Regions from separate parts of the Rothia sp. HMSC058E10 genome, predicted to be linked through region 2. Evidence: riboswitches for the same ligand, from Rfam matches in the RefSeq annotation. Region 2 holds a riboswitch; the other holds the start of a gene.

Region 1 (4,387 bases), on a different contig from region 2:
GGTTCTTGGAAAACGTAGCCGATGCGCCCGAGCAGTTGGGCGGGAGTCCAGGAGGGAATATCCCAGCTGGCGGCTGTTTTCTCGCGGGTGAGGGAGCTTTCTGCCATTGGGTTTTGGTCGAACTCGCGCAGTACTTCGTGCGCGTGCAGGGTTCCGTTGGGGGCGTAGAGGAGCCCGGCGAGAGTGAGTGCGAGGGTTGATTTTCCGGCGCCGTTGGGGCCGAGAATGCTCAGGTGCTCGCCTTCTCGAATGCTCAGGTTAATGCCCCCGCGCAGGGTAGGAATATCCAGGGGCACGGATGCGGGTTCCGGCATGGTTTTGAGCTGTCGTCGGCGTGCCCGTAACTGTTTTTTGCTCGGGAATTCCCGCGTAATCGCAAGGTTTTCGGCGCTTAGGAGTATGCGCCCGCTCGGTGCCGCCGCGGCGGCGGGTTCGGGAACATACCCAGGCACCCACACGCCGTTGGCGATGAGGGTTTCGCGGGCTTCGGCGAGCACAGTTTCGGGCGCGCCGTCGTGGGTGATGCCTCCATCGGCACCGAGCACGATGACGCGGTCCATATGCTGCGCCCACACGCCCACCCGGTGTTCGACGACGATCAGGGTGGCACCGGTTGCCGTGACCGCCTGCACCACGGCATCGCGCACCTGCTGAACGCCTTCGGGGTCGAGGTTCGCGGTGGGTTCGTCAAGCAGAATGGCGCGCAGGTGCATCGCCAGGATTCCGGCGAGCCCCAGGCGTTGTTTCTGCCCGCCCGAAAGCGCATTCGTGGGATGCTCATGCGGCAGGTAGTCGAGTCCGACGGCGGCGAGCGCATCGTCAACGCGCGCCCAGATTTCTTCGCGTGCGACCGCAAGATTTTCGGGGCCGAAGGCTACGTCATCGCCCACGCGGGCGAGCACGACCGATGATTCTGGGTCTTGCTGCATGAGCCCGATGAGTCCGCGTGCGTCTTCGGGGTCTACGCCGTCGATGCGCGCGCTACCGCTTTGGCTTTGCCCGTCGTGATCGTGCAGCACCCCGGCGATAGCGTGCAGGAGCGTTGATTTTCCTGCGCCGGAGGGCCCCAGCAGCAGTACTTTCTGCCCGGGTTCGATGCGCAGGTTCACGTTCGAGAACGCGGGTTTTTCGCGCCCGGGGTGGTGCCAACCGAAGTTGTGAAGGTCGATTGCGGCACCGCGGGCACGCGCATCGGGGGCGGTACTGTGGGGTTCGGTCATGGTTGCACCCTGGGTTGCGGATGGTTCAGGATGTTCCGTGTTTGAGGGTTTGAGCGTTGAGATAGGCTGTGACATACGCCTGCCTGCCTATTATCCGCGTGCGGTACGTGCCTGCACGCCGGAGGCAAGCGAGGCAAGTACCCCGGTTTTAGCGAGTGCTTTCGTGAGTCCCCAGGAGAGTACCCCAGCGAGCACAATTCCTGAGACGACCGCGCATACCACGTAGATGACGGCTTTGAAGATTTCCATGTCTGGGTAGTAGATGATGATTTCGTTGACGCCCATGAAGAGCCCGCTCAGTGCGCCCGCGAAGGCTGCTGTGCTGAGGTTCCAGACGCGGTATCCGAACACGGCGAAGGCGATCTCGGCGCCAATTCCCTGGAAGAATCCGGCGATGAGGATTGATTGGCTCCAGGCGCCTCCGGTGAGGAATACGGAGATGACGGCGGCGACGATTTCGCAGTAGAGTGCAGCGCCGGGCTTGCGGATAAGGTACCCGCCGAGCACACCGGCGAGCAGCCACATACCGGCGACGATGGGTCGGTATTCGGGAACCGCCGCGAAGAGCGTTTTAGTGGCGGGGTCTACGGCAATATCCCAGATCCAGAAGATTACCGCGCAGGCGGCGGCGACCACAGAGACGATGACGATTTCATTGACCCGCCAGCTGAGGCGAGATTTTTGAGACATATTTTCCTCCCAATGATTGGAAGGGGAACATTCACACCCGTTGCGGGTGGGGTGTTGAGAAAACATATTTCGACTCCCTACGCCGGTACTAACCGGATCAGGTTCGAGGGTCTGCGTTGCACTCTCAGCGCCCGTCTGCGGCGCTCCCCTGTCGTGTTGCTTCGAGAGTTCGAAGCCTATAAACGTTTACATTCTATGCTGTATGAGTCGTTTTCTGTGAGTTCGTTGAGTTTTTGAATCGGTTTATGACAAGAACGTGTGGCAGGTCGGTAATATGATTCCTTGATTTGCCGCTGGTATACGCCTTTCAGACCCGCAATACTGTGCTTTTTCTCACGTTCTAGAGTTTTTACCCCGATTTTTCGTGTATGCGCGCGTTAAAACAGGTCATGTTCTCTGCATCTGAGCCGTAAAGCCGATAGGCTAGGGATAGTCACTTCTGATTTTTGAGGAGAAGATATGAACCCCGTAGCAAAGATTGCTATCACTGGTGCCAATATGGCCGCCGCCGCCCTGACAAGCAAAGGTCTTGGCGCAGCGTGGAAGCGTGTGACCGGTAACGAACCTCCTACCATCGGTCCCGAGTCCGAAGATACCCTGCGCAATGTTATTGTGTGGACCGTCATCACCTCCGTGGTGGGTGCTCTGGTAAGCGTCGGTATTGCCCGCGCACAGCGCCGTTTCTTCTCATAATTTCACGGTGTATTTTGGGTGGATGCGCCGCCCCCGCAGCCTTCACGCTGCAGCGGTGTGCGCATCCTTTCCGATGTGCTGATCATGTTCCTGCTCAGAAAAGAACACGGCGCTCGGCACGCTGGGAGGCGATGCCTACGGCAGTGTCGCCGGGTAAGCTACAAGACCAGCACCAGATTGAGGGCGCCTAGCTGCGTCTTACACGAAAGTGAACACATCCGTTATGACTAGACGCGTTCCCGACCACAGTACCAGTCGCCGTTCGGTTGCATCTTGGGTGCTGTGGGATGTCGGCTCGTCGAGCTTCGACACCATCATGATGACCTTCATTTTTACGGTCTACCTCACCAGCTCTTACTTCGGCTCAACCGAGGATGCATCGGCGGCACTGTCACTGGGATTGACCATTGCCGGGTTCTGTATTGCCTTTTTCGCTCCGGTTTCGGGCCAGCGCGCCGATAAATCCGGTAAAGGTATTTTCTGGTTAGGTGTTAATACGCTTTCTCTGGTGGCGTTCTCTGGACTGTGTTTTTTCGTATTTCCCGATGAAGCGCATCTGTGGCTGGGCGTGATTCTCGTATCTGCGGCGAGCGTATTCAGCGAATTTGCGGTCGTGAATTACAACGCTATACTTCCACGCATTTCAACCCCGAATAATATCGGTAAAATCTCGGGGATCGGTTGGTCGGCGGGGTATGTGGGCGGCCTAGTGGCCCTAATTATCGTGTTGTGGGGCTTCGTACTTGAGCCTAACGGGCTGCACCTGAGCACCGACAACGCCTTCAATATTCGCGCAGTGGCACTGTTCTCCGCCCTGTGGTGCCTGATCTTCTGCACGCCTTTGCTAATTCGGATGCGCCGCCGCGAACGGGTGCTTCCGGAGGTCCTTCCCACAGGTGAACTCAGGTTCTTAGAACGCGGCCTAGCCAGGCTTTCTCCGGCACGCCAAGGCGGTCTTTTTGCAGCCTACAAGGAGCTGTGGCGCACCATTATGCGGCTGCGCACCACGGCACCGCAAACCCTTTATTTCCTGTGTGCCAGCGCTATCTTCCGCGATGGTTTAGCCGGTATCTTCACCTTCGGCGGCGTGCTGGCGGCTGGTTCCTTCGGGTTCAGCACCTCGGATGTCATTATTTTCGGTGTTGCCGCCAACGGTGTTGCCGCCGTAGGCGCGGTGCTGGGCGGGTACCTAGATGACTATCTGGGGCCCAAAAAGATTATTATTTTCTCGCTGGTGGCCATCCTGATCGCAGCCGTACCCCTACTCTTATTCCCCTACCCCATGACCTTCTGGATTTGCGCACTCATTCTCGCCCTCTTCGTGGGGCCCGCGCAGTCCTCGTCGCGTACCTTCTTGGCGCGCATCGCCGATCCCGGTACGGAAGGTGAGCTCTTCGGGCTGTATTCGACAACCGGGCGTGCAACCAGCTTCTTGGCACCCATGCTGTTCGGGCTGTTTGTCACGATTTTCAACGCCCAGGTGTGGGGTATTGTCGGCATTATGATCGTGGTGTTGGCGGGTCTGCTCATGACTCTGCCGTTAGAATCGCCACAGGCGCTTCACCTGCGTAAGGCACGCCGCGCCGAAAAGAAAGCGGCCAAGGCGGCGCAGCGGTAGTTCTTTACTCGCCCCCCCTTGACCTACGAGTCTTACCCCGCGAGCAGATAGCGGATTGCTATCTGCTCGCGTATTTATTGGGTTTTTAGTTCGAGTCTTCTTCGGTATACAGCGGGTCGTCTACGGTGCGCATCGTGAGTATGCCGCTTTCAGACAGCTGCTCAAC
Region 2 (4,387 bases):
CTTTTTCGCGTGGGGCCGGACGGTGTGAGTTTACCGCAACGCTCTATGAGCCTGGTCGAAAAAGTCACGTTCATATAGGCATGCGCTCATATATGCCTGCGCGGCGGCAACACGCTGACTGGGGGAAGCCTGCTCAAATGCTTCCTCAACAACCGCCACGCAGCGGCGCACATCTGCAGCAAACTCTTCGCTGCCATACACCGAAATCCAGGCATTGTACGGATGTTCCTCGTGGGTTTTCTCCAAGAGCCGGTAACCGATCTCAAGGTACAGCCAGTAGCATGGAAGCGCCGCAGCTGCGCCCACCACATAATCCTCGCCAGCAGCAGTAGCACGTAAAAAGTTCGTGTACCCCATTGTCACTGCCGAAGGTGCACCACGCCGAATACCCCCCTGCTCCGCAGGAATAGCGGGATGCGCCGCCAACCATTCATCGTGCAAAAGCGATTCCTCAACAATTGCCGCCTGGGCACCCGCAGCCCAATGCACCTGACCTTGCGGTGAGGTGGCACGTGCCGAAAGAGTAGCTAAGGCGCGAGAATACTGGGCAAGGTACTGCGCATCTTGGTCTAAATAGAAGCCGAATAAATCCTCGTCAAGCGTGCCGTCGCCCAGCCCGCGAATAAAGGGCAAATCGAGAATGTCACACCAAATATCACCGGTAGCTTGCCACAGGGCGGCAGTCCACGGACCCGCCGGGGCTACCTTCGACTCTGGGGATTTCCGCTGCGCAGGTTTCACCAAATTCTTGGGGCTCTCGCCCGTAAGATTTTTATCAGCGTATAAGTGCTCCCACGGTTTCGTATCGGCTGCATGTTCCAAACGGCGAGCACGTGCCTGATGATCGACCGGTCCGTGACCCTGCCCGCTGCCCACGTGCAGTTCCTCACCCGCGATAATAGCCTCGTTGAGCCACCGGGTGCTCCAAGCCAGCGCGTTCGTGAGTACTCGTACACTCAGCTCATTATTGCCATTCACAAGAGCAAGTCCAAGGCGGGTAGCAAGACTTGATGAGAGTGAGCACCCGGTACCGTGGGTATTCTTTGTCTGGACGCGAGTGGTAGCCACATGTGTATGAGTTCCATTAGGGAAAACAGCCGAGTTTCCAGCGTCCTCCCCCGTCAGGTGACCGCCCTTAACAATCACGGTCGTGCCAGTGCTCCCCGCGAGCTGAGCCGCCTGGTGATGCGCCTCCTTCAAAGTCTGGGCAGGGTTGCTCTCACAGAGCACCGCGAGTTCGGCAATATTCGGAGTGATAACATTTGCCTGCGCCACCAATTCGCGCAGTGCCTGCTCGGCGTCTTGACTAATCAGGCGATCGCCGCTGGAGGCAACCATCACCGGATCAAGTACCACCACTGGTACCGGATGTTCTGCAAGCCAGGTCTTGACGGTAGTGATAGTTTCAACATCGCCGAGCATACCAATTTTAACGGCATCCACAGTCACATCGTCGAAAACTGCCGCAAGCTGTTCCTGTAAAAACTCGGTAGGTGGAGCAAAAATGCTGCGAACCCCTTGTGTATTCTGTGCGACAAGCGCGGTTGTGGCGCACATACCGTAACCACCGCTTGCAGCAATAGACTTGAGATCAGCCTGGATTCCAGCACCGCCTGTAGGGTCGGTTCCGGCAATGGAAAGCACACGAGGCGTAGATGTGTTTAATAGCGTCATAGCTATAAGTCTCCTTGGGATGGGCGTGGCATCGCTGCAAACGCACCACGCTATCTAGATAATGATGAATCGGGTGTTTCAGAAAGAAGGTTAAGGCTGCTCTGCCACGGTTCGATATCCCTTCGCTAGTTCTAACTAGAGCAGGTTCAATGGGTATATCTCAGCTCCAGACAACAGCGCCGTGCTGTGTATCCGTTACAAAATGGAGCACCCCATATCGCGTTTTCACTGTAGCATATGCTGTTGGGCTCAATAGGTTCACGGACTTTATGTGTCATTGCCGTGCACATATCTCTAAGTTTTGGTAATTTTCAAACTCTTATAAAGTAATATTTCTTATTCTTGACATGTAACAGTACTGTTGAAAAGGGTCGCGCTCCCCTGCGGCCTGCTGTATATTCACCCAGCCACGAAAGTTCACTGATGAGCATTCCTGCCCTTAGGCACAATAGTGTGCCTCAAAAAGTCCTCAACCGTCGTGCCTTGATAGCCTTCGCATCGGGGATCTGCGTTACTGAGTTCCTGACCGCTTGCGGAGAGCAAGCACATGAGACGGCACCTGCTCGTGCCGAAGCATCCAACACTACAGACGGTCGCTCCAGCCCACATGGTACCGAATCTGCCTCACCTGAGGCACAGGCGCATCCGACCTTCACTAAGGGTTATTCTGGTGGCTCTGAAGCGCCCAAAGGTGAGTACCGTCCTGCAGACGAAAAAGGACCCGCGCAGAATGTCCCCAAGCCCAAAAAGCCCGAAGATATTGGGATTGAGACACCGGAGGCGCTTTTTCACTTTATTCAGTATTGGAACGACCTGCGGAATTACGCTATACAGACTGGAGACGTTAATACTTTAGCGGACTACACTTCAGAGGGATACACCTCTGAAGCAAACGTTATCAACTATATCAATAGAATCTACCAAAAAGGTGGATGGGCAGTTGGTGGCACCAGAAAACTTACTTTTGATCCCTCTACCCTCCGCTCTCCCAGCGATCACGTATACCTTGTAGTTGGTAATGTTCAGGCCAATGATGTCGTTTTCCTAGATAACGAAAAGTATGAGACTCATACACATCGTCTATCTGAACGGAGTAAAGATACCATTGAGTTTGGAGTTGTCTTCAAATCATCTGGTCATTGGTCTTTTGCAGGTATGGAGAAGATAACCTTTGAATAATAAATCTATGTGGGCCACAACAGCTATTTTTCTCTGCACCACATGGGTAATGCCGGTCGCCCACGCCAATACTTACTCTGGAAATACTAATAGCGGCAAAGTCATAGTTATTGGAAATTCCTCCAGTAGTTCTCAGGCTCCCGGTGAACAGCCTACGGCAACGAATGATAACGAGCTCAGTGGGTACCAAGGAAACATAGAATCTACAGATACTAAAGGTTCAGGCTCTAACGCTCCCGCAACCGTGAGTAGTGTAGGAAATACCTTCGATGTCTACAATGGCAATGCTTCTAAAGATGCGCCCTGTCTCTACCAAGGGAAACCCGGTAAAGTAGCCCGTGTTCCCCTACCCATTGACGATTCAGGCAACTATAAACAATACGGTGTCGTTCAGTCAGGAAACGGCGGTATAGCGTGCGTTCCCAACGATCCTGCAGACCAAAACACACCTGAAAACGAACCTACTGCCGATAACGCCCAAGTTCGCACCCAAAAGATAGAGCGCCAAGTTCGGGAGCAACTCGCCGAACTTACCACTACAAAACCCGCATTACATTTCGACGGGCATGAGCCCCACGTCAATACCGGGATCAACACAAACTTCTATGTGACCGGTGTGAAAACCGCAGCACACGATACTACTATCCTCGATGAAGAAGTCACGATAGAAGCTGTTCCCGTTGCCTATACCTATGAGTACGGTGCCGGCGACCCTGTTTACACAACGCGGGATTCAGGAACCGCGCAAGGCTCTGTCTGGGACAAGAGCAAACGTAACTTTAAACCCACCGATACCAGCTATGCTTTCAAAGAATCCGGCAACTATCATGCTTACGTTACTGTCACCTATCAGGGTCGGTACCGTCTCAAAGGTGGGGACTGGAATATTGTTGGTTCGCTTACGGTTCGCAGTGATCCCACTCTAGTACGCGTGTGGGATACCGAGGTGCATTCTGTAGGTAAAACCTGCCACGAAGACCCTGGTGCTCGAGGATGCCCAGCACATCCGGATGAGCCCGATCGTAATAACCCGAATCCAAAGTTAACGCAGCCTGACCCGGTGACAGGGCAGCATTGGCATCGCGATGACTCGGGAGCAGGCGATACCGAATGGCGGCTCCATAAGAAAAAATAAATCCCAACCAATTCTATAACCTGTCCGAGCGTCGTACACTTTTCTTCTCTATCGTGCCGTTGTGCCCATCTACGAGAAGGGCAGAGAGTGTACGGCTTTTGACTATCATCTTCTAGGTCAGAGCGAAAATCTCAGCGGGCGTGCCCTCAGCGGTAATCATGCCTTCCTGAAGCAAAACGGCGCGGTCTGCCAGGGATGCGATACGCGCATCGTGCGAGATAATCAACACAGCACGATTCGCGAGCACGGCCTGTAATGATTCGGTCGCGTCCACAAGCTCAAGCTGGGTGGTCGATTCATCAAGAATCACCGCGTGAGGGTTTGCCGCGACGATGCGCGCTAAAGCAAGCTGCTGAATCTGGTCACGGGTGAGTTCGTGCTCTCCCGTACCGATACGCG

The links. A riboswitch is a leader RNA that binds a small molecule or an ion and turns the genes downstream of it on or off. The one in region 2 is predicted to bind thiamine pyrophosphate.
Region 1: another riboswitch for thiamine pyrophosphate. It lies ahead of HMPREF2609_RS08165 (ECF transporter S component); the one in region 2 lies ahead of HMPREF2609_RS03995 (bifunctional hydroxymethylpyrimidine kinase/phosphomethylpyrimidine kinase).

The regions. Positions count from the first base shown of each region.
Region 1 is NZ_KV797640.1:159,730-164,116, forward strand. Features, by position in the region: gene HMPREF2609_RS08160 (ABC transporter ATP-binding protein) at 1-1,220, opposite strand, end outside; gene HMPREF2609_RS08165 (ECF transporter S component) at 1,311-1,910, opposite strand; TPP riboswitch at 1,968-2,070, opposite strand; gene HMPREF2609_RS08170 (DUF4235 domain-containing protein) at 2,370-2,603, shown strand; gene HMPREF2609_RS08175 (MFS transporter) at 2,827-4,221, shown strand; gene HMPREF2609_RS08180 (hypothetical protein) at 4,307-4,387, opposite strand, start outside.
Region 2 is NZ_KV797619.1:247,828-252,214, forward strand. Features, by position in the region: gene HMPREF2609_RS03995 (bifunctional hydroxymethylpyrimidine kinase/phosphomethylpyrimidine kinase) at 31-1,674, opposite strand; TPP riboswitch at 1,775-1,899, opposite strand; gene HMPREF2609_RS04000 (DUF6318 family protein) at 2,098-2,853, shown strand; gene HMPREF2609_RS04005 (hypothetical protein) at 2,846-3,988, shown strand; gene HMPREF2609_RS04010 (ABC transporter ATP-binding protein) at 4,101-4,387, opposite strand, start outside.